One region of the Spartinivicinus ruber genome, then DNA from elsewhere that is predicted to be linked to it. Evidence: predicted binding sites of a transcription regulator. Region 1 holds the regulator's gene; each other region holds the start of a gene.
The links. Region 1 encodes PhoB, which activates phosphate uptake and scavenging genes when phosphate is short. Its sites were predicted from a motif close to TGTCATANNNNTGTCANA; they were not measured.
Positions count from the first base shown of each region.

Region 2: the regulator PhoB is predicted to act here: its motif matches at 7,360-7,377, upstream of hexR (transcriptional regulator HexR).
Region 3: the regulator PhoB is predicted to act here: its motif matches at 3,305-3,322, upstream of G4Y78_RS16950 (phosphate ABC transporter substrate-binding/OmpA family protein).

Region 1 covers NZ_CP048878.1:5,932,701-5,943,059, reverse strand. Annotated here, with positions in the region: gene phoU (phosphate signaling complex protein PhoU) at 1-42, shown strand, start outside; gene G4Y78_RS26755 (ABC transporter substrate-binding protein) at 239-1,246, shown strand; gene G4Y78_RS26750 (EAL domain-containing protein) at 1,379-3,853, shown strand; gene G4Y78_RS26745 (response regulator) at 4,032-4,970, shown strand; gene phoR (phosphate regulon sensor histidine kinase PhoR) at 5,012-6,337, opposite strand; gene phoB (phosphate regulon transcriptional regulator PhoB) at 6,340-7,029, opposite strand; gene ubiA (4-hydroxybenzoate octaprenyltransferase) at 7,205-8,080, opposite strand; gene G4Y78_RS26725 (chorismate--pyruvate lyase family protein) at 8,109-8,714, opposite strand; gene G4Y78_RS26720 (rubredoxin) at 8,890-9,057, shown strand; gene G4Y78_RS26715 (HU family DNA-binding protein) at 9,528-9,809, shown strand; gene G4Y78_RS26710 (helicase) at 9,952-10,335, shown strand.
Region 2 covers NZ_CP048878.1:136,811-147,169, reverse strand. Annotated here, with positions in the region: gene G4Y78_RS00760 (alpha/beta fold hydrolase) at 1-824, opposite strand, end outside; gene G4Y78_RS00755 (phasin family protein) at 1,324-1,755, shown strand; gene G4Y78_RS00750 (TetR/AcrR family transcriptional regulator) at 1,897-2,535, opposite strand; gene G4Y78_RS00745 (polyhydroxyalkanoic acid system family protein) at 2,813-3,088, opposite strand; gene G4Y78_RS00740 (hypothetical protein) at 3,150-3,455, opposite strand; gene G4Y78_RS00735 (TRAP transporter substrate-binding protein) at 3,627-4,745, opposite strand; gene uvrD (DNA helicase II) at 5,163-7,352, opposite strand; gene hexR (transcriptional regulator HexR) at 7,540-8,400, shown strand; gene G4Y78_RS00720 (PA3496 family putative envelope integrity protein) at 8,864-9,052, shown strand; gene G4Y78_RS00715 (DUF4123 domain-containing protein) at 9,224-10,111, opposite strand.
Region 3 covers NZ_CP048878.1:3,711,216-3,721,574, reverse strand. Annotated here, with positions in the region: gene G4Y78_RS16975 (patatin-like phospholipase family protein) at 1-335, opposite strand, end outside; RNA gene ffs (signal recognition particle sRNA small type) at 562-658, shown strand; gene G4Y78_RS16965 (peptidylprolyl isomerase) at 709-1,314, opposite strand; gene G4Y78_RS16960 (extracellular medium-chain-length polyhydroxyalkanoate depolymerase) at 1,544-2,350, shown strand; gene G4Y78_RS16955 (hypothetical protein) at 2,475-3,038, opposite strand; gene G4Y78_RS16950 (phosphate ABC transporter substrate-binding/OmpA family protein) at 3,373-4,794, shown strand; gene G4Y78_RS16945 (YecA/YgfB family protein) at 4,847-5,449, opposite strand; gene recQ (DNA helicase RecQ) at 5,622-7,445, shown strand; gene G4Y78_RS16935 (putative O-glycosylation ligase, exosortase A system-associated) at 7,466-8,809, opposite strand; gene G4Y78_RS16930 (hypothetical protein) at 9,790-9,996, shown strand; gene G4Y78_RS16925 (glycosyltransferase family 4 protein) at 10,041-10,359, shown strand, end outside.

The sequences.
Region 1 (10,359 bases):
ATTGGCTTAAAACGAATGAAAGAAGAAGTGCTCGAAAAGTAATTTTTATTCAACCCCTCTCCTTTGTGCTAATCCTCTTTGGGAGAGGGTTTAATTTTACTTCTCTTAATCCTTCCTTCCCTTGAATAAAATACAAATAAAGCCTGCTACTTAGTTTGTTGAAAGCTATTATTAACAAATAATGCATTTCAATATATTTTGCCTCATCACTGTTTGGCTTAGTTATGGCTATAGTGTTTTGGCTGGTGCTACAGCAAGTGACACAGTTAAAACCGAAAAGCCTGAGCTGAATGTGCTTATTCGTTCTAATTATCTTTCACCGGCTGTATATAAACGCTTTGAGCAAGCATTTAATGTGAAAGTTAAGCTGGTTTATTATAACAGTGATGATGACCGAAACTTATTCTTATTAGAAAGTGATGGCCTTGGAGTGGATGTTATTTGTGTTGACTCTTCTGCAGCAACTGCTTATATCGCCAGTGGCTGGTTAGCTCCTCTCACTGATTTTTCACTAAAAAACATTAAGCATATTGATAGCCGTTGGCTAAAACAACATACATTGTTGGAAAAATTTGCAGTGCCTTATTTTTGGAAAGTGCTTGGAATTGCTTTTAACAATGAAAGGTTGCAAGAGCCTATTATGCACTGGAATAGCATACTTAATCCTGCTCCTGCACTATATAGTAAAATTTTAATGCCACCTACTCCTCAGGAAACTGTCGCTGTCACCTTGCTGAGTTTAGGTTATTCAGTTAACAGTACGAGTATTAGTGCTTTACAGAAAGCGGAAATAGCATTAACTAATCAGCGGCCATTTGTATTGTGGGCAAGTGATATCCGTTATCCTGCCACAGGGGCTATCAATGAAAACTTATGGGTAAGTGCTATTTATAATGGTGAGGCCTATTCGTTAATGCGTAGTGGAATACCAATTGGCTTTACTATACCAAATGAAGGTTCGGTAATGGTTTTGGATTATTTGACCGTAGCTGAGGACTCAGATAACAAACAATTGGCAGCTAATTTTATCGACTTCCTTAATGAGCCAAAGAATGCGGCAGAAAATGCTCGCCATGTCGCTTATTCAAGCCCAAATACTGCTGCAGTCGCCTTGCTGCCAGAGTCAATGCAGAAGAGTTCATGGCTATATCCGAGTGTTGATGTTATGAAAAAACTGGAATTATTATTACCTCTGCCGAGTACGGCCACCAAAAAAGTTAGTCAGATTTATTTCCATTTACAATAAGCAAATTCTCTTTTATCCATTCGACAAAGGTATAACAAAGCGTGATTGTGGAATTGGAGCTAATATACTGATACTGAGAAACTTTTTTTGTAAAGATTTAGTAATCATCATTAATGAAAAGCACCCACCAGCATGAAGTTAAGGGCGAAAATAATTTTGTTGTTGATGCCTACGGTAGTTTTGCCTGTCTTACTGCTAGGGTTTTTAGCTTATAAGGAAATAAAACGGCTTTATGAGCATCAAACGCTTGATCAAATGACCCTTAAAATAAAAGAGGTAAAAACCCAGGTTAATCATTTGCAGCGGGTGAGTATCGGCAATATCAGCTTATTGGCTACCACCAATTTACTAAAACGATATTTTCAATTAGATGAAAATAAGCGTTATCAACTACTTTATCGCCCGTTACTTCAGGTTTTTCAAAACTACCAAAACACTTATTCTGATCATTTTGAAATTCGCTTATTAATGCCTGATGGCTTTGAAGATATTCGTTCAACCTGGGAGCCGATTGCCAACCAAACAGATCAAGAGGGAGGAGAGCCTTGGTTTCGTCGGTTAAAGGAAAGTGACCAGGACACGCAGGCATTTTTTACCTTACATCCCGATACACAGAAATTGGCATTATTGGTAGCGAAAGCCATTCGCTTAGCTGACCAGTCTATTGATCCGCTATTTGCTGAAGCAAAACTACGTGGTTATTTGGTTATTTCTGTAGAAACCAGTGAGCTGCTGCAATATTTGCAGCAAGCGCGAATTGGTAACAATGGCTATATGTTTTTGGTTGATAGCCAGGGAAGGATTTTATATACCCCTAAGCCTGATAAAACTGTGGAAGATAAAGCACTATTCAGCCAATTGAAAAGCCAGGTCAATGAAACATTGAAAGCGCAATTTGCCAATAATGAATCTTATCTGTCTTTAGTACCACTAGCTGAAAATCTGAATCTCATTGCTGTTTGGCCGGAAGCCGATGTTCATGCAATTACTCAACGAGTTGAGGTAGTAGTGGCTGTAATCACCTTTGGCACCATGTTAGTGGGTGGGATTCTGTTGTATTGGATTTTAAATAGTTTAATTGTTAACCCCATTTTATACCTTAAACAAGCGGCCTTAAATATTGCTGATGGCAATATGAAAGTTGCCATTGATACCAGTCAAACAGATGAAATTGGTGACTTAGCCAAAGCGTTTAACGATATGCGCGATAGCTTGCGTGAAACTGGAATTGCCCTGCATAAAATTGCTTATCAAGATAGCCTAACAGGTCTTTCCAACCGCAATATGTTTATTGAGTCACTTAGTCGTGCCATTGCTCATTGCAAGCGGCAGAAGCTTTGTTTTGCCCTGCTTTTTATTGATCTTGATGGATTTAAAGTGGTTAATGATACCTTAGGCCATGATGCAGGGGATGATTTATTAAAAACCTTTGCAAATCGGTTGCGACTTTGCCTGCGGACTGAAGATTTAATCTCACGCAATATAGTCGACTTTGAAGAAACTATTGATGACCCGGATAAAGGTGTGTCTCGGTTGGGAGGCGATGAGTTTACTATTTTGCTCAATGGTGTGGCTAAAGGGGAGGATGCCAGCCTGGTAGCTGAACGGATTCTTGAAGCACTATCCCACCCCTTTATTTTAAAAGGGCAGCGCTATCATTTAGGTGCAAGCATAGGCATTACTGTTTATCCCGATGATGGTGATGAGCCAGGGGAGTTATTAAAGCACGCTGATACCGCGATGTATCACGCTAAAAGCATGGGTAAAAATAATTATCAGTTTTACCATAATGCAATGACGGCCAAAGCAATGGAGCGTCACGAACTGTTAACTGACTTGAGAAAAGCTATTGAACAAGGGCAAATGATTTTGCATTACCAACCCCAGTTAGAGCTGAAAACAGGTGAACTAATTGGTTGTGAAGCTCTGGTTCGTTGGGATCACCCAACCAAAGGTTTAATTCCACCTTTTCATTTTATTCCATTAGCTGAAGAAACTGGCTTAATCGTACCTCTTGGGGAGTGGGTTTTAGAAGAAGCCTGTAGGCAAGCAAAAGAATGGCAAATAGCGGGTTTTAAACCAATTAAAGTAGCTGTCAATGTATCCAATATTCAGTTTAATAGAGTGGATATTAGCCAACTGGTAACAGACAAACTCGGACAAACAGGGCTTGAGGCTAAATACTTATCCCTAGAATTAACAGAGACCAGCATTATGCAATCGGGAAATGTCTCTTTTGAAATGCTTCAAGCAATTAAAGGCCAAGGTGTAGGCATCGCAATGGATGACTTTGGTACGGGCTATTCATCATTGGGTGCCTTGAAAAAATTGCCGATTGATAACTTGAAGGTTGATAAAAGCTTTATTGATGAAATTCCTGAAAACAGTGAAAGTAAAGTTATTTTCAAAGCTATTGTGGCTATGACTAAGCAATTTGGGATCAGTTTGACAGCAGAAGGGGTTGAAACAAGAGAGCAGAGGGACTTTTTGCATGTTCATGACTGTGATTTTATTCAGGGTTATTTATTGAGTAAGCCATTGCCGCCAAAAGAGATGGGAGATTTTTTGGCAAATCACAGTGAGAGAACGCTGATTAAGTCAGGCTAGCCTGAATATTGTGTTAGATAATGAACGTTTTGCAGAAAACAAATATGAGCAATATATTCTGCTTTATTAAGCTTGTTCCGCTTGTGTTTGTAAGTTTCAGTCAGTGGCTGTTGACTATTTGGTCTATATTCTCAATAGACAAGCTTTTTGGATATAGCCCGAAGGGGCTGGCGTAGTAATGAAAAAAGTGAAGCTGTTAGTCGTTGATGATGCATCCTTCATCAGGGACTTGGTAAAAAAAGCAGTTAAAGATCGTTTTCCTCACTTTATTTTTGAGGAAGCGATTAATGGCAAAAAAGCCATGTCCATGTTAGAGAAAAGTGAATACGACTTGGTGCTGTGTGACTGGGAAATGCCGGAGCTAAGTGGCCTGGAGCTATTGCAGTGGATGCGTAATGAATATCAGTACAATAAAACCCCTTTTATCATGGTGACCAGTCGTGGCGACAAAGAGAATGTGGTGCAGGCCATTCAGGCTGGGGTAAGCGAGTATATTGGCAAGCCTTTTTCTAATGAGCAGCTAGTAAAAAAAGTGATAAAAGTGCTTTCCAAGCGCCTTCCATCTAATGTCTTAGAAGGGAAAGCTGCTAAAAGTGCACTTGAGGCTAGCGTTTCCCAAGGGTCTATTTCTGCATTGGGAGCACAGTCGTTAGATGGTGAATCTGGAAAATCAGCTGCTGCCAAACCTGGAGCAAAAGCAGCACCACAAAAAGCGCCAACTCAAGCAGGATCAGTTGCGGCTTTAACTGGAGGAAAAGCAGCCGCTAAACCACAGGCAGCCAAAAAGCCAACCAAAGGCCCTGCACAGTTGCGGGTGCATGATAAAACCATTCCTTGTGAAATTCAGGATATAAGCCTTAAAGAAGCGAAAGTGATTGCTAGTCGGCAACATGGCATTCCACAGTTGTTGGATACAGCCGTAATAGACTTGCAACAGAACGATTCTGAGGGAGATATTGCGCGAATAAATTGCCTAATTCATACCCTGCAAGCACCAGAAAAGAATGCCAACGCAGAAAACATTGTGATTTCTGTGGTGTTTGTTGATGAAGATCCGCAAAAATTTGAGTATTTATCGAAGTTTATTGCCACTGGGTCTGGAAAAAAATACTGGTGATACTCCCTTCGCTTTAGGTACGGTGAACTTCTTTTTAGGTTTTATTCCACCAATTCTGGGCTGTTTTCACTGGCGATCATTGAGGGTGGGAAGTGGCAGATAAAGCAGCTGCCTTTACCTAACTCACTTTGTATTTCTAACCGGGCATTGTGGCGTATCAATACATGCTTCACGATGGCTAAGCCCAGCCCGGTTCCCCCTGTATTGATTGAGCGACTAGGATCTGCTCGATAGAATCGTTCGGTAAGGCGAGGGATATGTTTTGGATCTATCCCAACTCCGTCATCCATTACTGATAAGTGTCCACCACTCTCATCTTCCCACCAATGCACATCAATTTGTCCTTCAGCGGGGGTGTATTTAACGCTGTTAAAAATCAGATTGGAAATGGCGCTATGCAACTCCCGGTCGTGCCCGAACAGCTTCGCTTCTTCTGGGCAAACCAGCTGAATATGGTGACAGCGATCCCCGCTCAATGCTTTTGCATCATTAACAATATTGAACAGGACTTTATGTAAATACAGTGGCTTCAAATCAGTTTGCCGGTCACTGGTCTCTAGTCTTGATAGCAGTAGTAGATCGCTAACCAGATTTTCCATCCGATCGGATTGCTGCTGCATTTGTTGTAAAGCCCGAATCCAGCGCTCAGGCAAAATATTAGCGTTATCCAGTAATGTTTCCAGATAACCTCTTATTACTGTCAGGGGTGTTCTTAGCTCATGGGAAACATTGGCCACAAAGTCTTTGCGCATTTGTTCCAGGTTATGTAACCGGGTGATGTCTCTGACCAGTAGCAGGCGGTCATTGCGACCAAACAGAGTAATGTTGAACTGTAGGATGAGCTGATCATTGATGGGAGAAGAGACTTCAAGGGCTTCTTGGTAGTCTTTTTTATCGAAGTATTTAGTAAAAGCTGGGTCTCTGATCAGGTTTGTAATGAGCTGGCCCTGGTCAATAGGGCTTTTAAAGCCAAGCATGGCTTCTGCTGCTTTATTCCACCACTCCAGATTGCCCTGGTTGTCGACCATAATGACTGCGTCATTTAAAGCGGCTGTGGATTCTTGCACCCGATCAATTACTGCCTGGAGGCGGGCTCGGGCTTTTTGGTCACGGCGTTGCAGTCGGTAGATAGCATCGAAGATATCTCCCCAAATGCCGCGACTTTCAGGTGGTTCCAGGTGATTATGTTCACTCTCCTGGAGCCAATGGCTGAGGCGAAACACCTGTAATAGCGTCCAGCTTAGGTATCCAGCTAAAACGATTGCTAAAACCCAGGCTACTTCTCCAATAACTACTCCAAACAATACGCTGACTGAAACAGTAATAGCGAGCCGCTGAATAATTTCGCCCTGCCAATTAGCCTTCACGGTTAAGCCTTAGTTGAAAACCTGTAACCAGTGCCTCTAACGGTTTGGATAAAACGGTCATGGCCTGTGCCTAATGCTTTGCGTAGCCGCCGAATATGAACATCAACGGTACGCTCTTCAACATACACATTGCCACCCCAAACCTGGTCCAGTAACTGGCCTCGGGTGTACGCTCGCTCTTGATGAGTCATAAAGAACTGCAATAAGCGATACTCAGTAGGGCCCATTTCAGTCGGTTTGCCATTGATACTAACGCGATGGCTAATTGGGTCCAGCTCTAGCCCTTCAACCCGAATGGGTTCCTGTGGCTCTTGAGCACCGGAGCGTCGTAGGACTGCTTTTAGACGGGCAACCAGTTCTCTGGGGGAGAATGGTTTGGTGATGTAATCATCAGCCCCTACTTCCAGCCCTTGAATCTTATTATCTTCTTCACCTTTAGCGGTTAACATAATGATAGGAATATTGGCAGTAATTTCATCGCGACGGAGTCGCCTTGCCAATTCAATTCCACTGGTTCCTGGTAGCATCCAATCAAGCAAGATTAGATCGGGCTTCTTGTCGATCATTATGCTATGCGCATCTTGGGTGTTATCTGCTTCCAGACATTCGTAGCCAGCCATTTCGAGAGCAACTGCAATCATTTCCCGGATGGGGGCCTCATCGTCCACTATGAGTATTTTTTTGCCAACCATTTTCAAGCCTTCTCTCGCTTTCAAGTTGTCAGCAGAGCATTACACAGACTTAATGTTACATTTGCATGACATTCCTGTGGCTCTGCCCTGAAAGTGTTACCAATCCATGAGTTTTATGACTGTGGCTCAATACCACAGTGAGAAGTATTCCTAGTTATTACCTACAAAGGCAAAACTAAGAAACAGCACTATCACAAACTATTCCAATAAAGACAAACATGCCTGCCCAGTGATTATTTAAAAACGCTTTAAAGCATTGGGACCGATCACGATTTTTGATTAAATACTGCTGATAGATAAACAATCCAGCCATCAAGCCGATGCCAATAAAGAACAGCCAACCACGCTGAAATAAATAGCCTACCCCTGCTAACAAAGCTAGAGTAATTATTTGTAATAAGCCAATCATAAGTTTATCAGCTTTCCCAAATAAAATAGCAGTAGATTTGACGCCTATTTTTAAATCATCGTCTCTATCTACCATGGCGTAAGCCGTATCATAGGCAACTGTCCAGGCCAGGTTAGCCAAAAACAGCAGCCAGATAGCATGGTTTAATTCACCAGTTTGAGCAGTATAGGCCATAGGGATCGACCAGGAAAAAGCTGCCCCCAATACAATTTGGGGGTAATGGGTATAGCGCTTCATAAAGGGATAACAAACTGCTAAAGCCAAGCCTCCAAAACTGAGTAATATTGTTAGCAGATTGGTAAAAAGCACTAATACAAATGCAACAACACAGAGCACAACAAAGCACCATAGTGCTTCTTTAACCGTTAGATCACCAGTAATCAAGGGCCTGTTTTGGGTGCGCTGAACATGACCATCAAAGTCTCGGTCAGCAATGTCATTGATTACACATCCAGCACTACGCATCACTGTTACACCTAAACAAAAGATAATAATTAAGTGCCAGTCTGGTAAGCCATTTGCCGCAAGCCAGAGGCTCCATAAAGTGGGCCAAAGCAGCAGGTAAATACCAATAGGACGGTTTAAGCGGGTGATGCTAAGTAGGGCATTGAGCTTGTTGGTAGGGCTGTCTGTTAGTTCCATCCTGTTAGTCACTATGAATAAGCTCGTTTTACATTGGCTGGTGTTGTAAGGGTTTATTTACAGATTGCTGCATTGAAAAAATAGTGGGTAAAAACAGTTCGCTGACTGCTAGCTGACGTTGATTCACAATAAAAACTGATTGTCTGGCCCAGCAGTCTTGGTTAATTCTTGACGGTGTTAATGCTGGAGGCGTTATTGTTAAGGGCGCAGGCAAGACTTGCAACTGTTGCTGGGTAAAGTGAGCAAACGTAAAGTTTGGGTTTCGCTTAGCGCTGGCATGATTGAATAAAAGTCTGCCTAATGGTTCAGTATCCAAGCTAAGCAGCGGCTGACAGCTAAGCAGGCCGGTAAATGCAGGTATTACGGTGCGGGCATATACCACAGGTTGTTGGTTGGCATAGAGGATTACCTCACGGATAAAAGCTGATTGCTGTTTTGGGATGCCTAGCAGCTTTTGTTCAGAGGGTAGTGCAGGCTGCCAACACTGGCTGATCAACTTGACTGACAGGGATTCAAAGGTATCCTGCAAGCGTTGTGAGAGGGAACCAGTGAAAGTTAGCCAGTTTTGCCAGGGCGAAGGTATGTTAAGATGGCGTTGCCACTGGGCAGCTTCAAAAATGGATAATGCGCTCACAATGAAGTTTTTACTTAATACTGTTTAGTTGTCTGGCGCGCAGAATGCGATATCTTGCTATCAGTTGCAAGTTTTGAATAGAAGGATACCTCTCATAAACAGTTATGAGAGATGCTCTGAAGCGAAGTACAGCTGATTCAGTCGCCTGAATGATGAGATAAGTGAGGAGCCTGACATGAAAAAATGGCAATGTGTGGTTTGCGGGTTTATTTATGATGAGGTCGAAGGCTGGCCAGAAGAAGGCATTGCACCTGGTACTCGTTGGGAAGATGTACCAGAAGACTGGTTATGCCCAGACTGTGGAGTAAGCAAGTTGGACTTTGAAATGATTGCAATTGGTTGAGCTTGGATTGTATTAATGCATGTAGTTGTTAACTAAATGTAATCAAAAACTTCCATTTCGCCAGGTTGAAATAAACGACTAAATAGCCGACTTATCTAAAAAAATTTGCTAAGGTGTGTGTTTATCCAAACGCAATCAACTGATAAATTATTTTAAAGCGTTAGTAGTATAAGTTGTAAAGTAAATAAGCAATAACTAAAAAAATAAATCATTAAAAAGTATAATAATGGCATCTATAAAAATCTGCTTTTTTGACTGGGCAGACATATTAAAAGGCAGTTGCAGTCTGTTATTTAGTTGCAAATTCTGATAATCAGTAGCCTGGATACTTCATTGAACTAATCCCAAATTGTTGTGATCTGATGAAGCATTTAGGCTATGTCTAAACTAAGTAATAGTCTGGCCTAATTGTACTTTTGTCTTTCAATGTAAACTTAAGCCAGAACGAATTGTTTTTTAGGGGGAACTATATGCGCAAACCGGATCTTGTTGCTGCAATTGCTGATAAAGCAGATTTAACCAAAGATCAGGCTGGTCAGGTATTAACATCCATTCTTGATGAAATAACTCATGCTCTCAATCGCCAGGATAAAGTTGTTCTTATCGGGTTTGGTACTTTTGAACAGCGTCATCGCGGGGCCAGAACAGGGAAAAACCCCCAAACTGGTGAAACCATTCAAATTAAAGCCAGCAATACGGTTGCATTTAAGCCTGGAAAGGCATTTAAAGATGTTGTTAATGGTAATAGCTAGGTAGCTTGTTAAATAGTTTGTTCAGATTTAATAGGCCGCGAACAGGTTAGCCAAGAATAACTAAAAATAAACAATTAACTGAAAAACTATTTATAAAAGTGGTCATTAGCTTTAATAGTCAATACAGACCATGGGAGCGGCTATGAAATTTAGATTACTGCTCTGGATGATGGGCTTTTTAATGTCAAGAGCCAGTAAAAAAGAACAAAAGTTGAAGGAAAAAATAGCAGATAAGCAACTTAGCTTTCAGATAAAAACTCGCGATGGACAGGTTGCCAGACACTTTATTGTTAACAATGGCTTGATCAAGAGCCATTCGGGAGAGTGCCAGGCCCCTGCTTTCACCTTGGAATTTTCCGATGCCAACACGGGCTTTACCACCTTTACTGCCTCTAATGCGCAAGAAGCTTTTATGAAAGCTATCCAAAAGCAAACCTTGAAAATTATTGGCGATACCAAAGAAGTGATGTGGTTTCAGGGGCTAACCAAATATTGGATGCCAAAGGGCAAGAAAGGCAAAAGCTAAACATCATAAATTTTCAGTTATTTT
Region 2 (10,359 bases), 570 kb from region 1:
GTCAGGTCAAATACAAAAAACTTGTTGATTTGTGGTGGAATAATTAAGACAGGTATTTTTAAAACTTTTTCTGTAGCTGGCTTATACTGGATAAGCTCTAATATCTCATTGCGAAAAACCACTGATCCTTCAGATAGACCCAAGTTGTCTCCTACTTTAAAGACACCTTGTTTAACTTGTGAAGGCATCCCCCCATTGGCTTTAATATCTTCCAACAAGTGAACTAAACCTTTTTCCAGGCTGGTGCCACCGGTTTCAAAAACTCGCTTAATCACTTCCGGATTAAGTAAAGTATTGGAAGGTGATAAAGCATCTGTCAGCAAAGAGATAATGAACTTCGCTCTTCGACTATCTTCCTGAGTCATATCAGTTTCATCAACCCAATCATGCAAGCGTTGACGCCACACATAATATGCCTGTAAATAACGCCGATACAGAGGATTTTCTTTCCAGGTAGGGTCTTTAAAACGACGATCTCCCTTGGTATTTGGCTCCTCAAATTTACCTAAAACGACTTGTGAAATATCTTTGCTGAACCCAACAGCCTGCTTCAAACTAGCACCAGGATTGACTACCGCATGCTTAACGATACTACCTGCTGTAGACCATAAATCTTTACGATTAAAACCCATTGCAGGATTTGCTACAGTTGACGTTTCAGCCTCCGACTTTTCCCCTTTTTCTCGATTAGTAACGTCTAGGCCCTGCGATAAGATATGCCGTAGTTGTTCTGCAACAGCCTGATCACTGTTATCCAGTTTCTTTATAGATTCACTGAGCTTGGCAATTCGCTCATTAATATCTTTTATGATGGCTTCACTCATTGACGCAAAATTCCTTTATATTCTGTAAATACACACCAACCTTGGTTGCCTTTGAACTTTTTCAAACATTCGTAACTTGTTAAGAACAATTTGAAAAAAGTATCGAGCAATGCTGTAGCAAATTCTGCCAAATAAGACTAATAACATAATGCTTCAACAATAATCGCTCTTTGCAATATCACATCTTTATGTAAGTGATAGTCGCTACTACAACCCTCTCTATGCTATTAAACTATACTAAGCTTTTAGTCACTTACGTGTAGAGTTGCTTTTTAAGCAGGTTATATTAACCTACTTTAATTAGAATATTTTTTACTTAAAAATTAACTCCACTTCATTGTCATTCTAATCAGCAAAGTTAGTATGTTCATTCTAATTTTCACTGCTAGGCTTGAATCATGTTAACGGGCGTGTTAAGGAACGAACATGCTCTCATGTTCTATAAAGGATGAGTTGTCTCGCCTGCTTCCTGTAATGCCATACAAAGAGGAATAGCAATATGTCAGATGTAAAACCGGCTGATAAATCTGAAGAAAGGGAAAAAAGCTTACTATCTAACATCCGAGAATCTGCTCATAAGATCTGGCTCGCGGGCTTGGGAGCTTATGCTCAGTATGAAAAGCTTGGGCAGGAAGGGATTAGATTTTTTGAAACTCTTGTAAAAGATGGCGAAGAGGTTCAAGCACGCACCCAGCATCGCATGGATGAGATGAAAGAAAAACTTAAATCTAAAACAACCGATAAGCTAGAAAACAGAATAAATCAACTGAGAGATATCTTGCCAACAAGCACTAGAGACGAGCTAAAAGAGTTATCTCATCAGATTGAAGAGCTTAGTGAAGCAGTAAAAGCACTGGCATCCGAAAAAAAGCCGGCTACCAGTGCTAGCCGCAGTAGCAGCAGTACCACTAAGAAGGCTGTTTCAGCCTAGTTACACACCTATCCTGGTAAACGCACATCATTTTGCAGGGGATTTTCCCCTGCCTTTTTGTTTTTAATATGGCTTTAAAAAAATTACTACGAATATATGTCAAATTAGCGACAAGTAATTTATTATTAGCACCTCTAACTATTAGTTATTTACTGTCTTTTCTTTATACATTCTACTAATGGATTGTAAGCTCGCTCTTTGCTCAGCAACTAAATAGGGTGCAATCAAAGACATCACTTGGTAAATTCCCAAACTTATATAATTACTGTCGTATGCATTTTTATGTCTCATCACCTGGTAATTTAACCAAAAAGTTGCAATAACCACAGCATTGTCAGCCAACGCTTCAATTTCCTCTTCAGTAGCCATCAAAAAATCTGCTTTTTTCAGACTCTGGCATACTTCAATGAACATTTGCTTTTTGCGACTTATAAGTCGGTTAAATCGTGACTGAATTTTTTTGTACTTAGCCAGCAAATTAGATAAATCTCGGTAAAAAAAACGATAATTTTGAATAGCCTCGAAAATAATGTGCAAATAAAGCCAGTAGTCATCCACCGCTAATTTATGCCGAGAAGGAGATTCTAATAACTCGATTAAATCATGCTCAAATCGCATGTAAAGCTCTAGAATAATGGCATCTTTCCCTTGAAAGTGGTAGTAAAGATTACCAGGACTGATTTCCATTTCATTGGAAATATCTATAGTGGTGATATTAGGCTCACCAAAATCATTAAATAATTCCAAGCTAGTTAGGAGAATCCGTTCTCGTGTTTTCATATAACAAGTTTTTCAGCTACTTTACAAGAAAAACTCTATAGCCATAGCGAAGGGGTTTTAGGCAAGGCCATCGAGCGATGAGTTCCAGTAGCACTTTTATATAAATTAAAGTGGCTACCGCAAGTCTTGCAGTAGCAGACTTGCCCCCAGGAGCTTATTGGAATAAGTGACTGGGGTGACAGTTAAATGCTCCATGCATTAACTGAATTTCCACCATCCTTAGTAGTCAGAGCTAAGGTAACAAAGCCTAAAAGCTATTCGCGAAGGATATAGCAACTTAGCCGATTAATTTATCCAAACGTTGACTAATCTGCTGTTCAATGGTGCCTTTTAATGGCTTCATCAACAAGCTTAATTCAACACTAATATCGACTTTCTGGTCATCGACTACAATTTTACCTTTTGCACCTGTTTTCTTGAATAACAGTGTATCCTGCTGCCACTCATAAGTCGCACCCATGCTTTGTTGTAACTCTTCTGCTATTTTTTGTACAGCACTTTTCGCCTTTTCTTTTGAAGTGCCATGATCTCTTTGAATATTAATTTTCGACATATTATCTATCAAAACTCATCTTAAAATTTACTGTATACTCACAGCGAAGGGCAATACTGGTTTACGATTGCTGTTTTAATATTTGAAGCGCTGATAACACTTCTTTAATGCCAGCCAAAGTAACTGCTTGCATGGTGGCAAATCCTTCTGGACTCTGTTGCTGTACTTGTTGAGTTAATTGGATCCGTTGTTGAGCTTCAGCTTCTTTTTGCTCCTGGGTTTGGTAATAGCGGACATGCCCAATGGTCGAACCAAGCAAATGAACTAGTTGAATTAATTCTTGCTGGGAGCTGGCTGCCAAGGTTTCTTCTAATAATTGATGATATCGCTGAATATCCGCTAAACTGGTTTCATTCTGATCAGTCAAAGGGGTGCCTCTTTACTCAAGCTAAATGACAAGGCTTGTTCTAGTTTGCACAAAGGGATTCTCTTCAAGCAAACCTGAACAGACTTCTAGAATGTATACCAGGAGTTAACTATAAAAGGCAAACCTGCAACATCTGCTACAGGTTTATTGATGTGAAAACAGAGTATAGGACTATAACGCGCGGGTTTCGTAGAACGCCTGTTCAGAAATCATATGATAAGCACGAGATTGCTCTGCAAACTTAGTAAAAGACTCATACACCTTTTTAGTCAAGTCACTCGTATTAGCCACTTCCTGAATAACTTCATTAGATACAACATGCAGCTGTTTTAGAACATCTTTTGGCAGCTTCAACAGCTCAACTTTATGCTCATTGACTAAGGTGTTAAGTGCCTGATTATTTCGTGCTGTATATTCATCTAGCATATCCTGATTGGATGCTCGAATCGCTTGCTCAACAATCATTTGTAAATCTTCCGGTAACGCTTTTAGTGCTTTTTTATTAATTATGACTTCTAAAGTTGTGCCTGGCTCATGCCAACCAGGATAGTAGTAGTACTTTGCTGCCTTATATAGACCAAAGGCCAAATCATTGTAAGGACCCACCCACTCGGTAGCATCAATAGTTCCGGTTTGTAATGCAGTAAATAACTCTCCTCCAGGAATATTGACGGGTACACCTCCCAGCTTTTTCAGTACTTCGCCTCCTAGACCAGGGATTCTCATTTTTAACCCTTTTAAATCTTCTAAAGAGTTAATCTTTTTACGGAACCAGCCAGCCATTTGCACCCCAGTGTTACCACCAGCAAAAGGCTTCAGATTAAACTGGTCATAGGCTTCATCCCACAACTGTTGGCCACCCCCATAGTGAATCCAGCTATTCATTTCCTGAGCATTTAAACCAAAGGGAACAGCAGCAAAAAATTGCGCAGCAGGCTCTTTGCCTTTCCAGTAATAAGCAGCACCGTGCCCTATTTCAGCAGTGCCAGCTGAAACAGCACTGAAAACTTCCAAAGCAGGAACTAGCTCACCAGCACCATACACTTTAATTTCCAGTCGGCCATTACTCATTTTTGCAATATTTTTAGCAAAGCGCTCAGGAGCTGTACCCAAGCCCGGAAAATTCTTCGGCCAAGTGGTTACCATTTTCCACTGAATGGCCTCTTTACTGGCCGCTTTTTCACCTGCCCCTTCTGGGCCACAATCTTCAGGCTGTTTTTTACCACAGGCAGATAGCGCTGCAGCACTAGCACCAATGCCTAGTGCAGTTACAAAGTCGCGTCGTTTCATATGAATGACTCCCTATCTATTCGTGAAACTTTAACCCGAGGGAAAATAATGCCCAGAATCTTTGGTATCCGATAAGCTATTCGGGTTAACTCACGGTATTTGTTGTTTTGTATTATTTAGTTTGTATTTGTTAACCTACATTTTTAAAAGCCATGCAATAACACACAGCCCAACATAAGCAACCGCTTACTATCTGACAACCCATTTGCAAAGCTTGTTTAGATATACCTGTCATAGTTTACAAGTGTAGTACTTATGCTCAAGACACTATGCACCACTTGTTGGCCAATCTGCAAGTTGGTTTCAGCGCTTTGAAGTTTTTTATGCTCGTTATTACAAACTACAGCATTCAAGCCCAAAAACAGTATAAATAAGCTCGAGATGTGTTTTGTAAGTCTAGATACCACCTCCGATGATTTACTCAATAATCTCTAGCTTGGCATAAGTAACCACCAACCATTTAGCACCTTCATTTGCAAAGTTAACTTGAACTCTTGCCTGAGCGCCCTGCCCTTCGTAGTTGATAATAGTCCCTTCACCAAAAATACTATGCTGCACTCGCTGGCCTATATGCAAGTCAGTGTCAGGAATTTCAGCTTTGTTGGCTACTGGTACTACGCGGGTAAAAGTTGGTCGTGTAATAGACGCATTCACTCGTATTTCTTTAACTAATTCTGCTGGTATTTCTTTTATAAAACGCGACGGCCTATTTATATTTTCCTGGCCATGTAACCGCCGAGACTCAGCGTAAGTTAAGTACAGCTGCTCCATCGCCCGGGTAATACCTACATAACACAAGCGCCGTTCTTCCTCTAACCCATCAGGATCACCTAAAGATATTTTATGGGGAAATAAACCTTGCTCCATACCGGTTAAAAATACCAGTGGGAATTCCAGGCCTTTTGCAGAATGTAAAGTCATGAGCTGCACACAGTCGTCAAACTGATCAGCCTGAGTATCACCAGCTTCTAATGCCGCATGATCTAAAAATGCGGCTAAAGGGCTAGGCTGTTCTTCAGCACCTTCTATGAAATAATCATCGGGGTCAAATGCCTTACAAGCAGATATCAGTTCTTCTAGGTTTTCTACCCTAGCCCGACCTTTTTCTCCCTTTTCCTTTTGATGGAATTCAACTAATCCACTCATTGTAATGACCTGATCGGCTAATTCAGCCAAGTCCATATCATCAGTGGCTGTATCAATCTTATTAATCAGCTGTAAAAATCCAGTTAATGCATTTGCTGCCCGTGCTGATAACAATCGCTGATTAATCACCTGTTCAGCAGCTTGCCACAAGCTGGCATCATTGGTCTTGGCATTAATACGAACAAATTCTAGGGTTTTATTGCCAATACCTCGAGTTGGCAAATTCACCACTCGCTCGAATGCACCATCATCATTTCGGTTAACCAATAACCGTAAATAAGCTAATGCATTTTTAATTTCAGCACGCTCGAAAAATCGTAAACCACCATAAATACGATAAGGTATGCTATCTCTTAATAACGCCTCTTCTAATACCCGAGACTGCGCATTTGAACGATATAAAACAGCGATATCACTATATTTACCCTGATTTTTTTCTATGTAACTAGTGATACGTTGAGCAATAAAACGGGATTCATCAACTTCATTAAATCCAGCAAAAAGCTGAATTACCTCACCTTTATCACCATCAGTCCACAGTTCTTTACCTAGCCGACTAGGGTTATGTGCAATCAGAGCATTGGCTGCTTGTAAGATAGTTTTGGTAGAACGGTAATTTTGTTCTAGACGAATAGTATGGCTATTGGCAAAGTCTTTACCAAACTGTCGGATATTCTCAATTTTCGCGCCACGCCAGCCATATATGGATTGGTCATCATCACCCACGACCATAACTGGGATTTGATTCCCAGATAATACTCTTAGCCAAGCATATTGAATGGTGTTAGTGTCTTGAAACTCATCTACGAGCAAATAACGAAAGCGCTGCTGGTAATGTTTTAAGATCTCTGGCTTGTTTAGCCAAATTTCGTGAGCTCGCAGTAATAATTCAGCAAAATCCACCATACCTGATAGTTTACAGGCCTCTTCGTAAGCCTGATAAACTTTCAACATGGTGACATCAAACTGGTCACCGTAGGCTTCAATGTTTTGTGGACGACGCCCTTCATCCTTCTGGCTGTTGATATACCACTGAGCTTGTTTAGGGGGCCATTTTGCTTCATCTAAATTCAAGCCCTTCATAATGCGTTTTATTAAGCGCAGCTGATCATCAGCATCTAATATCTGAAAGTTTTCAGAAAGCCCTGCATCACGCCAATGCAGTCTCAATAAGCGATGAGCTAAACCATGAAAGGTGCCCACCCACATGCCTCGAGTATTCACCCCCAATAATGATTCGATTCTGTGGCGCATTTCTGCAGCTGCTTTATTGGTAAAGGTGACTGCCATAATCGCATGAGGTGAAATGCCTTCAGCCTGAATCAGCCAGGCAATCCGATGAACCAACACACGGGTTTTACCACTCCCGGCACCGGCTAATACCAAGCAATTTCCAATCGGCGAAGCAACTACTTCACGTTGAGCAGCATTGAGAGAGTCTAAAGTTTGGGATACATCCATAATGACTTGTAATAAGCTTGTAAATTGATCGGAAATCGCACAGCGTTCGTCTTATAAGGCCACATTAGTTTAGCGGCCTGTTACCTTGGCTGGCAATGACACAAGCTATTAATACTTATTTCCATATAGTTTGTATGCATTTTTTGTAGTATAACTACAAAAAGGCCCAGCAAAGATTCACCCCTACATGGTTTCTATTCAGCTATTACAACAAATCCAGCAGTGTTATAGCCAACTTCGTCGCTCTGAGCAAAAAGTGGCAGACTTTGTATTGCATAGCCCCGTACGCGTAATGCATATCAGTATTGCTGACCTAGCAACTGCAGCAGAAGTCAGTGAACCAACCGTTTTAAGGTTTTGCCGGGCTGTGGGTTGTAGTGGCTTTCAGGACTTCAAACTACAGCTGGCACAGTGCCTTGCCTCTGGTAGCAACTTTGGCCAGTTTGCAATCAATCAAGATGACTCTCCTGCCGACTACAAGTCAAAAATTATTGACTCAACCATTAGCACGCTTTCAAGTGTTCGCGATAGCTTAGATGATTTGGTTCTAGAGCAGGCCATTACCGCTTTATCTGTGGCAAAGCGTGTAGAGTTCTACGGTTTTGGAGCCTCCGGTGCAGTAGCCATAGATGCTCAGCATAAGTTCTTTCGCTTGCAGCTATCAGCCGCAGCTTACTCAGACCCCCATATGCAGTCCATGTCTGCCGCTACGTTGACTCCAGATGACTGCGTGGTGGCTATATCCCAAACTGGTCGTACCCGAGAACTGATTCATACAATTCAACTCGTCAGCCAGCAGCAGGCAAAAGTTATTGCTATTTGCCCCAAACAAAGTCCATTAGCCAAACTGTGCGATTTTGCTTTACATGTTGAAGCAATAGAAGACACTGATGTTTATACTCCACTAACTTCAAGAATTGCTCATTTGGTAGTGATTGATATTCTAGCCATGGGAGTAGCAATGTCTCGTGGGCCAGAGTTGGCTGCACATCTCAAGACAGTTAAGAATAACTTACGCAGCCTACGAATTTCCCCACCAAAAACTTAAGGGCAACTCAAACTTTATATATACAAGTCCCCTGGTAGCACATAATAAATAATAACTAGTAAATTATTTTCATTTTAACTGGGTTGGTAATTTGAAAATGTTATTAAAAAGTTATTAACGAAGGGCTGCTCTGCTGTTACATTGACCTAAGGAAAAGTCGCTGATTAGAGAAATACCTTTTTCGTGAAAAGCAGCACTTTTCTGGGTAGGCGACCAGCTTCTTGGAAGCTGTTTCACAGCCCTGAATAGCTGGTAGCCTTGTAAAAAAACATACTACTAATCCCTTAACTTAGGTACTAAAACATAAGACTCTTAAGTAAATCTAAAACTTAGAGTTCATAATAAATTTGAAGGCAGTTGAAGTTTAAATAACCAAAATAGCATTACCATAAAACATTAATCATACTGTCATAAAGCTATTGCATCTTAACCAACTACTAACACCAGAAAGGGATGCGGCACTATGCAAATACAAGTACCCGAGCAAACTAATCAGCCCATTTACATCTCTTCTTCAAGCAACTCAACATCGAGTAGCAACCGAGAAAAGTCTTCTCAGCGTTCTCTTGAGGCAAGGCGTGCTATTGAGGACTATTTTGAGAATAAACGCTTAAACCATTTGATAGGCGAGGATTACTGGGAGGATGACTAACCTGAATATTTCACCAAACTACAGAAATATTCAGGTTAATCAATCAAGGCTTATAACATTAACTAATCTTGGTAATTTATTAATAAGCAGCCTCTGGAGCAGAATACCACAGAGGCTGTTTAAGAGTTTTGTTAATTAGATTTTGTAGTTTGACTACCTAATCCCTTCAGGTTAAGCACAAATTTTTCGAGCCTGATAGTTCTGCAGCAAGTTAGTAATTTCTCGAGCTGATATATAAGTTGCCATTTGTGCTTTATTCAAAGCCGATTCAATAATGGAGTATTCTTGTGTAACCGGTGATAACAACTGACACAAGTTTCCTACTACTGGCTGCTTTTCTTTACCTACAACAACTGACATATCTTCATGTTGCTTCAAATTTTGTTTGGCTAGTAACAACAACTCGGCATATACATCGGATGTTATTAGCTCAGCATTTTGAAGTTTTAAATAATCTACTACAGCAAATGGCATACTCAGTTCAACCAACCTCTCCAGCTGACGCTCCGTTAATGTAAAAGTTAACTTTTTATTAACAAAATGATAACAACTGGCTTGCTCATTCTCGATTTGGCACACGGCTCTACTGCATAAATCAACATAAATACAAATACTTGCAGGACCTAACAAGCTTGCAAACGTTTGCTTATTACAAACCAAGTTTAAGCCTGAAATCACTCTGGGGTCATATAGCTTAAAATGCGCCCAGTGCTGATTAGGTAAATTTATTTCCAATGCTGCTTTAAAGTGACTATAAAGCTGAGCATGCTCACAATGGCTAATAATGAAGATACCCACTGGTAAATCCATTGATTGTTGTAGCAGCCACTCAAACAACGGTGAGCCAATATTCACTTTAATTAAATAAGGTGCTACATCACACAGCTCTTCCTCTGGCGTCCCCCTGAATAATGAATCACATTGTGGATTATCCTCTAGCTCCCAAATTCGCTCTGGTAACTCTGGCAAACTGGCTGAGTCAATAATAAAGTACAGCCCTGCATGGTTGTGCTTTTCGAGTGCAACCTTGATTTGCTGTCTATACTCGTCAAGCAACATACTCCCTCCTTTGCTAGAAACAGCCTGAAGTATGGTAAAAATCCAAACTGCTTCTTATGCCCCGATTTAATTATTGCTAAAAGCCATTGCAGATGGCTAAGTTATAACCTGTTATTGCTTTTATTACTGAAATTCTCTCATCTACTTAGTTACTTAAGCTTTTAACGCCTGCTGTTCAATTATCAACCAAAATAGATTACAAGAATAATACTACGAGACTATTATCATTAGTATTTATAGTATGATCT
Region 3 (10,359 bases), 2.2 Mb from region 1:
AAATCTAATGCTAAATCTTGAAAGGTAACACCACCAAGCTGTTCATCTAGCCAATGTTCAAATACATGGCCATTCGATAGCCCTCCAGAGCGAATCAGGCTAATGATAGATTGGCCGCGAAACTGTTGAAAGTCTACATTCAAGGTAAGTGATTTCAACTCGTCAACGCTTTTACCTGTTGCATAAAGTGATGAAACAATACTGCCACCTGATACGCCCACAATGTGCTGAAAGCCAATACCTAGCTCTTGTAAACCTTGCAGGATACCTACATGAGCGGGTAAGCGGGTTCCCCCACCTGCCAAAATGGGGACAATGGTTGTAGAGTGTGTCACTTGCGTTATTACTGCCGTTATCAGTTTGATTACATTTTTATTATGTAACTATAGAATAAGTGTAACTACTTTGAGTGGGGCAAAGCATAATAATACGGCATGGATAACCAGTGTTTAATAACTAGCCAGTGATGTGGCTAGTAAAATTTATGCTTGCATTTTCCTAGTGAATTAGGGAGAATGCGCAGCCGTCGGCAACGCACGACGACCGCGTTATGGTGGCCTTTATCGGTCCTCTCGCAATGAATATCTGTAAACCCCGCCAGGCCCGGAAGGGAGCAACGGTAGCAGGGACTTCATGTGCCGGGATGTGGCTGGTAGAGGCTGCCGCCTATTACCTCTACCATTTTGTTTTACCTTGTTATTTCATTACTTAACTTTTCTCAGGTGCTACCGATTTCTCAGCAGGCTTAGCGTCTTTCTGCCACGCTTTTTTGATAATCACAGGTTCAATAGGTACATTTTGCATGCCTTGTTGATTACCTGTTTTAGTGGCTGCAATCGAGTCAACCACATCCATGCCAGTCGTTACCTTGCCAAATACGGCATAGCCAAAGTCTCTAACTCCATGATCTAAAAAAGCATTGTCGTTTAGATTAATAAAAAACTGAGAGGTCGCTGTGTCTGGGGATGGCAGGCGAGCCATGGCAATAGTACCACGAAGGTTTTTTAAGCCATTATTTGCTTCGTTTTTAATACTAGACCGGGTACTTTGTCGGTTCAACTGCGGGTTAAAGCCACCACCTTGAATCATAAAGCCTGGGATTACCCGGTGAAAAACTAGCCCATTATAAAACTCATCATTAACATACTGTAAAAAGTTTTTGACTGAGATCGGTGCTTTATCTGCGTACAGTTCAAGCTCAACAGTTCCTTTATTGGTTTCAAATACGACAGTAGGATTAGCAGCGAATGCATGGCTTATGAATAACCAGCTACTGAGTAACAGAATAGTTAGCGTAATGTAAGCTTTTTTCATCAGTGTCCTCATGAGTGTTAATTGTGGGAAGCTGAACATAAAAGGTTTCTCCTAGTTACGCAAGACTGCCCTTAGGGACGTACATGCCCTCAAGGTTGACGGCCGGTTGGAATGACCTACATTTAAAGAGAGTTCGCAACGATTTTGCTGAGTCATGGAAGACAACAACTGCCGCACTGATCACCCTCATCAAACAGTTAACTGGCTTAATAGGTGTTTATTATATTGTTTGAGTTTATTATGTTGCTTCAGTATTGCTAGTTGGGCAGATAGTCGTTGTTTGGTAACCCCAAAAAGCTTATTTCAGTCAGGGACAATTGAGTGCAGTTATAAAATATATGCAGTTCCTGTCAACGAGCACCTTTCCCGCGAAGTAAAATACCAACTACCCCTAGGTGAGCCGCCTAAGGCAGGCTGGCCAGTCGTGTTACTGTTTCAAGGCAATTTCTTTCCAGTCCAGTTTAAGCGGTCAACGGATGATCCTTTGGATAGTTATTATGAAACGTTAGCTATTAAAAGATTGCTTGATCAGGGGTTTGCTGTGTTAGCGCCTAAAGCAGAGTCGGAGCTTGATTGGTTAACTAACTCAGCAGGTCCATTTACTCAATATGAGTTAACCAGTGATTATGCTTTTTTTAAACGTTTATTAGCTGCTATCAAAAAAGGGACATTTGGTCCGGTTGATAATCAACGGAAATATGCAGCAGGTATGGCCAGTGGTGGTTATAACACTAGTCGGATGGCTGTTTCTTTTTCCCAGGAATTTAAAGCGCTGGCTATTCATTCGGCTTCATACGCAACCTGTACAGGCCCAACTTGTAGTATACCCCAGTCGTTGCCAGTAGATCATCCACCTACCTTATTTGTTCATGGCTTTTTGGATACAGTGGTACCCTGGTGGACGATGGATCAATACTATGCAAAGTTATTGGAACAAAATATTCCTACCAATCGCCTGACCGATTATTTGGCTGGGCATCAATGGGTATCTGAGTCGCCAGCTGCTATTATTACCTGGTTTCAGCAGTACCCATAAAAAAACCGTGACAACCTCCTCAGCTGTGTAGTCATTTATGTAGAATGACTACACAACATTCCTTGTCTTTGCTGGGCGAAAAAATAGTCTATGGCCGTGGTGATTCAAATAGCGTTAACAGGCCTTAGTCTTTTTTTTCTGGCTTTACAGATAAATGGCTGGTGTCAGGAGGTGGCGGTGGTGTCTTTTTGTTGGGCTCAACAATATACCCTTTCATTGGAGCAATAGACAGTTGGCTGGTATCTGGCGGTGGTGGCGGAGTAGTCTTTGAGGGCTCTTTCATTAAAGAACCAGTAGGGGCTATTGACCAGTCAGGTGCATCAAGATCAGGCTGGTCGCTATGTTCAGCCGTTTCAGGGGTATCTTGCTCAGGTGATTCTGCTTGTGAGGCTGTAGGATCGGCAGTTGGCTTTGCTGCCGGTGCGCTGGAATGGGCTGAATCGGTTGTTTCTGGTGCCCCCATTTCCATTAGTCGACAGTTTAAGCCTGCTTTTTTTAACGCCAGCAAATATTTTTGCCCTGTGGTCTCATCTAGCTGATTTTTAATCACAACCCGCTTGCCAGAGAAGAAAATAGCTATCTGTTGCTCATTGGCTTTAAATAACTTAGCTACATTTTGTTTGGCAGTTGCCTCGGTAAAGCCGGAGATTAGCTCACCATTGAAAACCAGTTCGTATTGTTTACTCATATTAACCAGCAGTGAAACGTAGGAGAAATTTATAAAGCCTATTTGTGTTTGGTTGAATTTGACAAACGTTAGGCCATAGTGCTGACCCTTATTTATAGGATGCAGCACTAGATAGTTATAAGCTGTTATTAGGAATTGGGCAACCTTGATATGAAGACAATAATAGATTGTCTGACAGTCTGGTTGGGCGGGTAAGCTTGAACTGTTTTTGATATTGATGCTTGTATTTTTTGTGAATCATTACTACAAAGAAAATAGTGTTGCTCTGTCATATTTATGTAAATTGATTTACGTTGAATAGACATGTTATTAATTTGACAGAGGAAGTAATGATTTGTTTGCAGTACATTGGTGTAAAGGAGGCCAGAGGCCTTTGCGAGAACGTTGCTCTTTGCAAAAAATGACCGCTTTATTAAGTAGTTGGCTGGTAGCATCGTTTTGCTGTGCTGCTGAGTTGGCACCATTACCTGATTTTTCTAAAAACACTCAATCTAAAATTACGTTATTCACTATTGCTGGTTCAAATACCATTGGCGCTAAGTTAGGTCCGGCACTTGTCCGACAATATTTAGCTGATAAAGGCTTAACTGATATTCAGGAAAAAGAGCTGGCGACTAATGAAAAGGAAATCAGTGGCCTTGCTAAGCAACAAAATAAAGCACTAGCCATTGTTGTCAAAGCCCACGGTTCGTCTTCAGGATTTAAAGCCATTGCGGCAGAAAAAGCTGAAATAGCCGCTGCATCCAGATCGATTAAAAATAGTGAGCATAAGTTATTAAGCTCAAAGGGAGACTTTAAAAGTGATTCAGCCGAACATATTTTAGCCATTGATGGGTTGGCTATTATTGTTAATAAGTCTAATTCACTCAAGCAGTTGTCTGTGGAGCAGGTTGGTAAGTTGTTTACCGGTAATATCACTAGTTGGAGCCAGATTGGTGGGTCGCCATTAAACGTTACTCGTTTTGCCCGTGATAAAGCCTCTGGTACGTGGGATACCTTTAGTGGACTCGTATTAAAAAAACAGTCACTCGCAGCAGGTACAGAGCGGTTTGAATCGAATGCCGAATTGTCTCGTAAAGTGGCAGCAAATACGGGGGCAGTCGGCTTTGTTGGATTAAACAGTATTGGAAACGCTAAGCCATTAGCGATTTCTGCTGGAGGAGATAATTATTTAGAGCCTAATATACTTAATGTGGCGACTGAAGATTATCCCTTAGGACGTCGGTTGTACTTTTATATCAGCCCGAATAATCCCTCTGAGTTAGCTAAAGAATTTGTTGATTACGCATTAAGCGCAAAAGGGCAAGAAATTGTTAATGAGGTAGGGTTTGTTGGGCAAAATATAACGATACTTAACCAGCAATTAGCTGCTAAATTTCCTACTAATTATATTGAGCAAGTAAAAGGCTATCGCCGTCTATCTGTTAATTTTCGGTTTGAAGCAGGAAAATCCAAGCTTGATAATAAAGGCAATCGGGACTTAAAACGCATGAAGATATTTTATGATCAGCAGAGTAAAAGCGGCCCGGTTAGTTTGATTGTTCGTGGTTTCGCTGAAGAGGCAGGTAATGCGAGAAAAACAGAGTTATTAGCTAATTTACGGGCAAAAGTCGTAAAGCGGGAACTGATTAAAGCAGGGGTGGACCGCAACTCACTAAAGGTAATTGGCTATGGGGCACTCCATTTAACTGAATCCAATAATGATCCTGCAACCAAAGTTAAAAATAGTCGTGTTGAGGTTTGGATTAAAAAGTGATCGGCTGAGAAAGTGGCGATAGAAAAAAGGGCCTTTGCGATAGGCCCTTTTTTTATTTTCTGCTCTTGCTCTTTGGGGATTTATGATATTTGGGCTTTTCTTCAGGGGCTTGGAAAACCAAATATAACTCAGTAACCACTTCAGCAAGTTGGTTAAACATGTCTTCTACCAGCTCAGCGTCTTCTCGCATTTCTGCAAACTCAGGCTGATCATTAAATAATCCGGATAATACCATGATTGGTAGCAGTAACTCACTGATTTCCTGCTGGTCTTTATTAAACCAAAGCTCTTCTGCCTCAAAAACGGTGGTCATAAACCCAATTGACCATTCTTCAGCAATCGTTAACCACTGCTCTTCATCTTCTTCAAATTGAAAAGGTAATAAGGGTGGTTCTGCAAGATACAGTTGGCGTTGGATTTGTTGACCAAGTTGATTCAGCAGAGAGGCAAGCTCATCTAGTGGAAATTGGGTTGGAAGTGATGAGTCACCAATAACAACCTGGCAAATAGCTTGTTCCTGAATAGTGGGGGCAATGGCATTGGCGGTGAGCAGGCCTAAACACTCTAAATAGGTTAACCCATCTTCTGCTAATGCTGGGTGGTCCAGTAATTGCTCAAGTTGGCTGATATGCTGTTGAAAAGAAGTGTGTGGCATTATGTCTCAACTATCAAAAATAAAACCTATTTTAAGGGTATCTGCATTAATTGAAAATGCTGAGTTTTTTCTAGGTATTTTCTTTGCTAACTATTCAGCACTAGTGACTCTCTATATACTCTGCCATTTCCTTGTCAGGTAAGGTTTGCATAAACAGTGGGAGTAAAACTGGGTGAGCCACGATACGCAAGCTGAATTAAAGTGTTTATTAAAAAAGGTGTTTGGGTACGATGAGTTTAGAGGGCAGCAAGCAGAAATTATAACCAGGTTAGTTAATAATCAAGATGCAGTGGTCATTATGCCAACAGGTGCAGGTAAATCCCTTTGTTACCAATTGCCTGCTATTGCCCGTGCTGGTACCGCTATTGTGGTATCACCCTTAATTGCGTTAATGCAAGACCAGGTAGCTGGTTTAATTGAAAATGGGATTAATGCTGCTGCTCTCCATGGCCACTTAACTATAGAACAACGCCAAGCAACTGAACAAGCCTTGCTTGCTGGCCAACTTGATATTCTATATGTTGCTCCTGAGCGTTTAAAAAGCGAACGACTGTTGGGTGTGTTTCAGCAAATTCCTTTGGCATTATTTGCGATTGATGAAGCTCATTGTGTGTCGCAGTGGGGACATGATTTTCGGCCTGATTATTTAACACTAGGTTGTTTAGCTCAGCAATTTCCACATGTACCTAGAATTGCCCTGACGGCAACTGCAGATAAGCGAACTCAGCAGGAAATTATTGAACGTTTGCACTTACAGCAAGCGCAATTGTTTTGTTCAGGTTTTGATCGCAGCAATTTGTTTTATCATATCGAACCCAAACAACAAGCCAGGCAACAACTGTTGAGTTTTTTATCACAGCAATCAGGAGCAGCAGGAATTATTTATTGTGCCAGTCGTCGGAAAGTGGAGCAAACAGCTGAATGGCTGCAACAGCAAGGATTTGCTGCACTGGCTTATCATGCAGGGCTGGACGCGAATACAAGGGAAGTTAATCAGCGCCAATTTATTTACGAAGATGGTCAATTAATGGTTGCCACAGTGGCTTTTGGAATGGGGGTGGATAAGCCAGATGTGCGGTTTGTAGTCCACTTGGATATGCCGCGTAGTATTGAGTCTTACTATCAGGAGACAGGCCGAGCGGGACGTGATGGTTTGCCGGCCACTGCATGGATGTTGTATGGGTTACAAGATGTATTATTTAATCGCCAGTTATTGGCTCAATCAACAGCCGAGCCAAGAGTAAAAGCAGTTGAGCAACACCGCCTAGATACAATGTTGGCGTTATGTGAAAGCACCTGTTGCCGGCGTCAAGTATTATTACGTTATTTTAGTGAAAATTATCCCAAACCTTGTGGCCAGTGTGACTGGTGCGTTAATCCTGCCAGTACCTGGAATGCAACAGAAGCGGCACAAAAAGCGTTGTCTTGTGTGTATCGTACTCATCAACGGTATGGTGTCAGTCATGTCATTAATGTGCTGTTGGGTAGGAAAAATAAACAAATACAACAATGTGGCCATCAGCAGCTAAGTACGTGGGGAATTGGCCAAGAATTTAGTGAAGCACAGTGGCGGTCAGTATTTCGCCAGTTGATTGCGCAAGGTTATTTAGGAATAAGTATGGATGGTTATGGTACGTTGCAATTAACTGAACGCTGCCGTCCTTTGCTGCGTGGTGAAATAGACTTGTATTTACGTTCAGATCAGAGAGCGGTTAAACGTCCTAAAGGTCGCTTTGAGCTGGAAGTGTCTCCAGAAGACTACCCTTTGTGGCAGGCATTAAAACGATTAAGGCGCCAATTGGCAGCTGAACATCAAGTGCCACCTTACCGAATTTGTAGTGATGCTACCTTATTTGAGATGTTGCAGCTGAAACCAACCCAGCAAAGTCAGTTATTACAGGTGCCAGGTATTGGCACCCACAAAAGACGGCAGTTTGGTAACCAGTTTATTGAATTATTTACTTCTGCCCAATATTTTGGAGAGGAGTTATCTTGAGATGCTTTTAAAAGCGCTTATTATTTTTCCCAAGGCCACTTTTGGCGTTCAGGAGTAGCACTATCTTTAATAGATTGGGGATCAGCTTCGATAACTGGGTTGGCAAGCTGTCGCTTAACCCATAATTGTGTGACTACTAATAAACAGATCAAATGGTAAACTAAATCAAAATAGGCTAGCCCTAAGAATGCACCACCTGTTGCATAAGCAATAATACTCACTTGAATCATCCGGGCTAACTGGTTTGCCCATAACATGTCGGCTCTGTCTTTAGTATGGCGAATAATCCAACTACCTGTTCGCCAAGCTAAGAAAAATAGCAGCAAAAATAAGAAAAGCCCAATGAATCCCTGCTCACCCAATACCTCAAAATAGATACTGTGGGCATCATGGACCCGCTCCGGATTAGAATAAAGTGCAAAATTTTCGGGGGTCCAGCATTTGAACCCTCCAGCAGTGACACGGTGTGTAGCAATATTAAATGCCATTCGCCAAGCACTTAAGCGTCCTAGCCCTGATTCATCAATTTCAGGACCTTCATCTGCATTGGTAATGTACTTACCTACTACAGGGATAGAGCCCATACGTTCAATCCAATGATCGGGTAGGAAGGGGGTAATGGCTAATAAACTCACTATACAGACAATGGCAAGGGGTAGCTTATGTTTGCTTTTAAACCATAAAAAGCCAAGCATGCAAACAAATGCTAAAAAGGCACCTCTAGAGAAAGTACTCAAGATAGATAAAGCACATAACATGATGCTGGCTAATAGAAAGCGCTTGAGCATTTTTTTTGAGCTGTTTTGGTAGAGATAGACAAGCAGCGGAATAATCATCAATAGTGCAACTCCTAGCTCGTTATTACCTTCTATCACTGAGCCAGGTGGCCCCCAAACACGGTAGCTCAACCCAGTCGCTAGCGAAAAGACGCCACCCTTGATACCGAAAAAGCCTATGGAGAGGGCCATTACCCACACTAAACCATGAATTCTTTCTTTTGACTGAATAAGAATCATGGATAAAAAAGTGATAAATTGCACTTTTAGTATTTCTATATAACTGGTACTTGCTGCTTCAGGATATACAGCAAAAAGAGTACTGATACCAATCCATACAATAAATAGGATTAAGACCACCGTAATTGGAGTAGCGGGTAGTTTTTTATTTTCTTTAGAAACAATAAAAGCGAATATCGTGACAAGGGCTATTATATAAGCGAAGGGAAAGGTATAGGCAAAGCCCCAGCCGAGCCGGTGAGGGTTCATGTAGCTGATCCAGGCAAATAAAAAGATGCCGATATGTGGTCGGCGTAATACAAGGGGTAAACATCCAAAAACAATAAGCGTAACGATGATGTCGCGCATTTTCTATTCCCTTAGGCGTTACTTGACCAAGGTGGGCAATCGATTTACCCAACAGCTAATAAGTGAATGACTTGATAAGTCGTAAGTTGCACTGGAGTTGCTACACTTGCATCTTGCTAAATAAATATCATGACTGGTGTATGGCAACCCATTAATCATATTTATCAAGTATGGTATACCCTTCTCGGATGATTTTTAGGGTTTGTTATCGTCGCTCATTACCCAACCATTTATAAAAACATAAACTCATGGGGCATCGTCATTCGACTGTCCACAGCACTTTTATTTCAATTAGTGCTGCTATTGCTAGTTTTACAGTAGTAAGCCAGCCTCCTAAAAACCATTCGCTTTGGCTATAACTAAACAGATGTATTAAAAGTACCCAATAAAATAGTCTTTAATAGCGAAAAAAGCATGCTATAGGGTTAAAAACGACCCGTCAACGCTAAAGTTTAGTTTTAGGAATATTGGTTAACAAAATATTTAATTAAAGATTTGAATAAGATAAACAATTCCGGTTTGTTTTTGTAGGTATCATGTTTACCCTTAATGCTAAAGAGTAGAGTACATGAAATGAAGAGCGGCTATATTGCTAATTCAAACATCTGGTAAGTTATAGAAACAAAGTAAATGTGACTCACATCTCTAATTATAAGGTGAAGTCGTTGATATAAGTGATAATTGAGCACCATCACAATATTAGAACCTTACTTAAAGAAATATAGTCCGGCTTATATAAACGCAATATAATCTTACAACATGAATTACTTATCTATCGTGCTAAGATTGGTCTGTAAATGATAAACAAAATGATGAAGCCACCAACTTATGAGTGAGGATAAAAGAAAGAGGCTAGCTAACCGATTAACAGCTAAAATCTAGTTATTCATAAAAGTTTGACGCATACCTCCATAAAAAACCAGTCATATGTAGATCTACTCCTTAAAAGAAAGCCTGTGTAGTAACTGTTGGTGATATCCATGAAAAATAATACCCTGAGAATTTATACTAAAACAAATGATAAAGATCTATTTATAGAGTTCACTAAGAAAAATATTGCTAATAAAAGTGATCAGCATTGTATAAATGTTCAGTTGCCAGTCGCGGGATATGGAATTGTTAATCAGTCAATCCCCTTAGCAGATGATGATGTCAAAAAATTATTTGAGTTTTTATCGCTAGCGTGAGTTTTGATCAGAGATATCAAGCAGTTGAGCAGGGAACCCAAAGCGTGAAAATTTTAATTACAGCAGGTTACTTTCCTCCTTATTGTCCAGCGTCGGCAAGCCGGGTAAATAAGTTTGCAAAATATTTGGTTGATCAAGGGTATGATGTCAGGGTTTTATCACCAAAAGACCCGCGTTTTCCAGAAACGCTAAAAGCTGAAATTACGCAAGATCGGGTACTTTATACTGAATATACAGATATTAATGATATCCCTGTCCGTTTAAAAAAGTTACTACGGTCTGTGTTTTGTCGAAGCAACCAAGTAGCTGAGGCTACAAAACAAGAGCAGCCAGTCAGTGATACGAAACTGGTAAAAACCAACA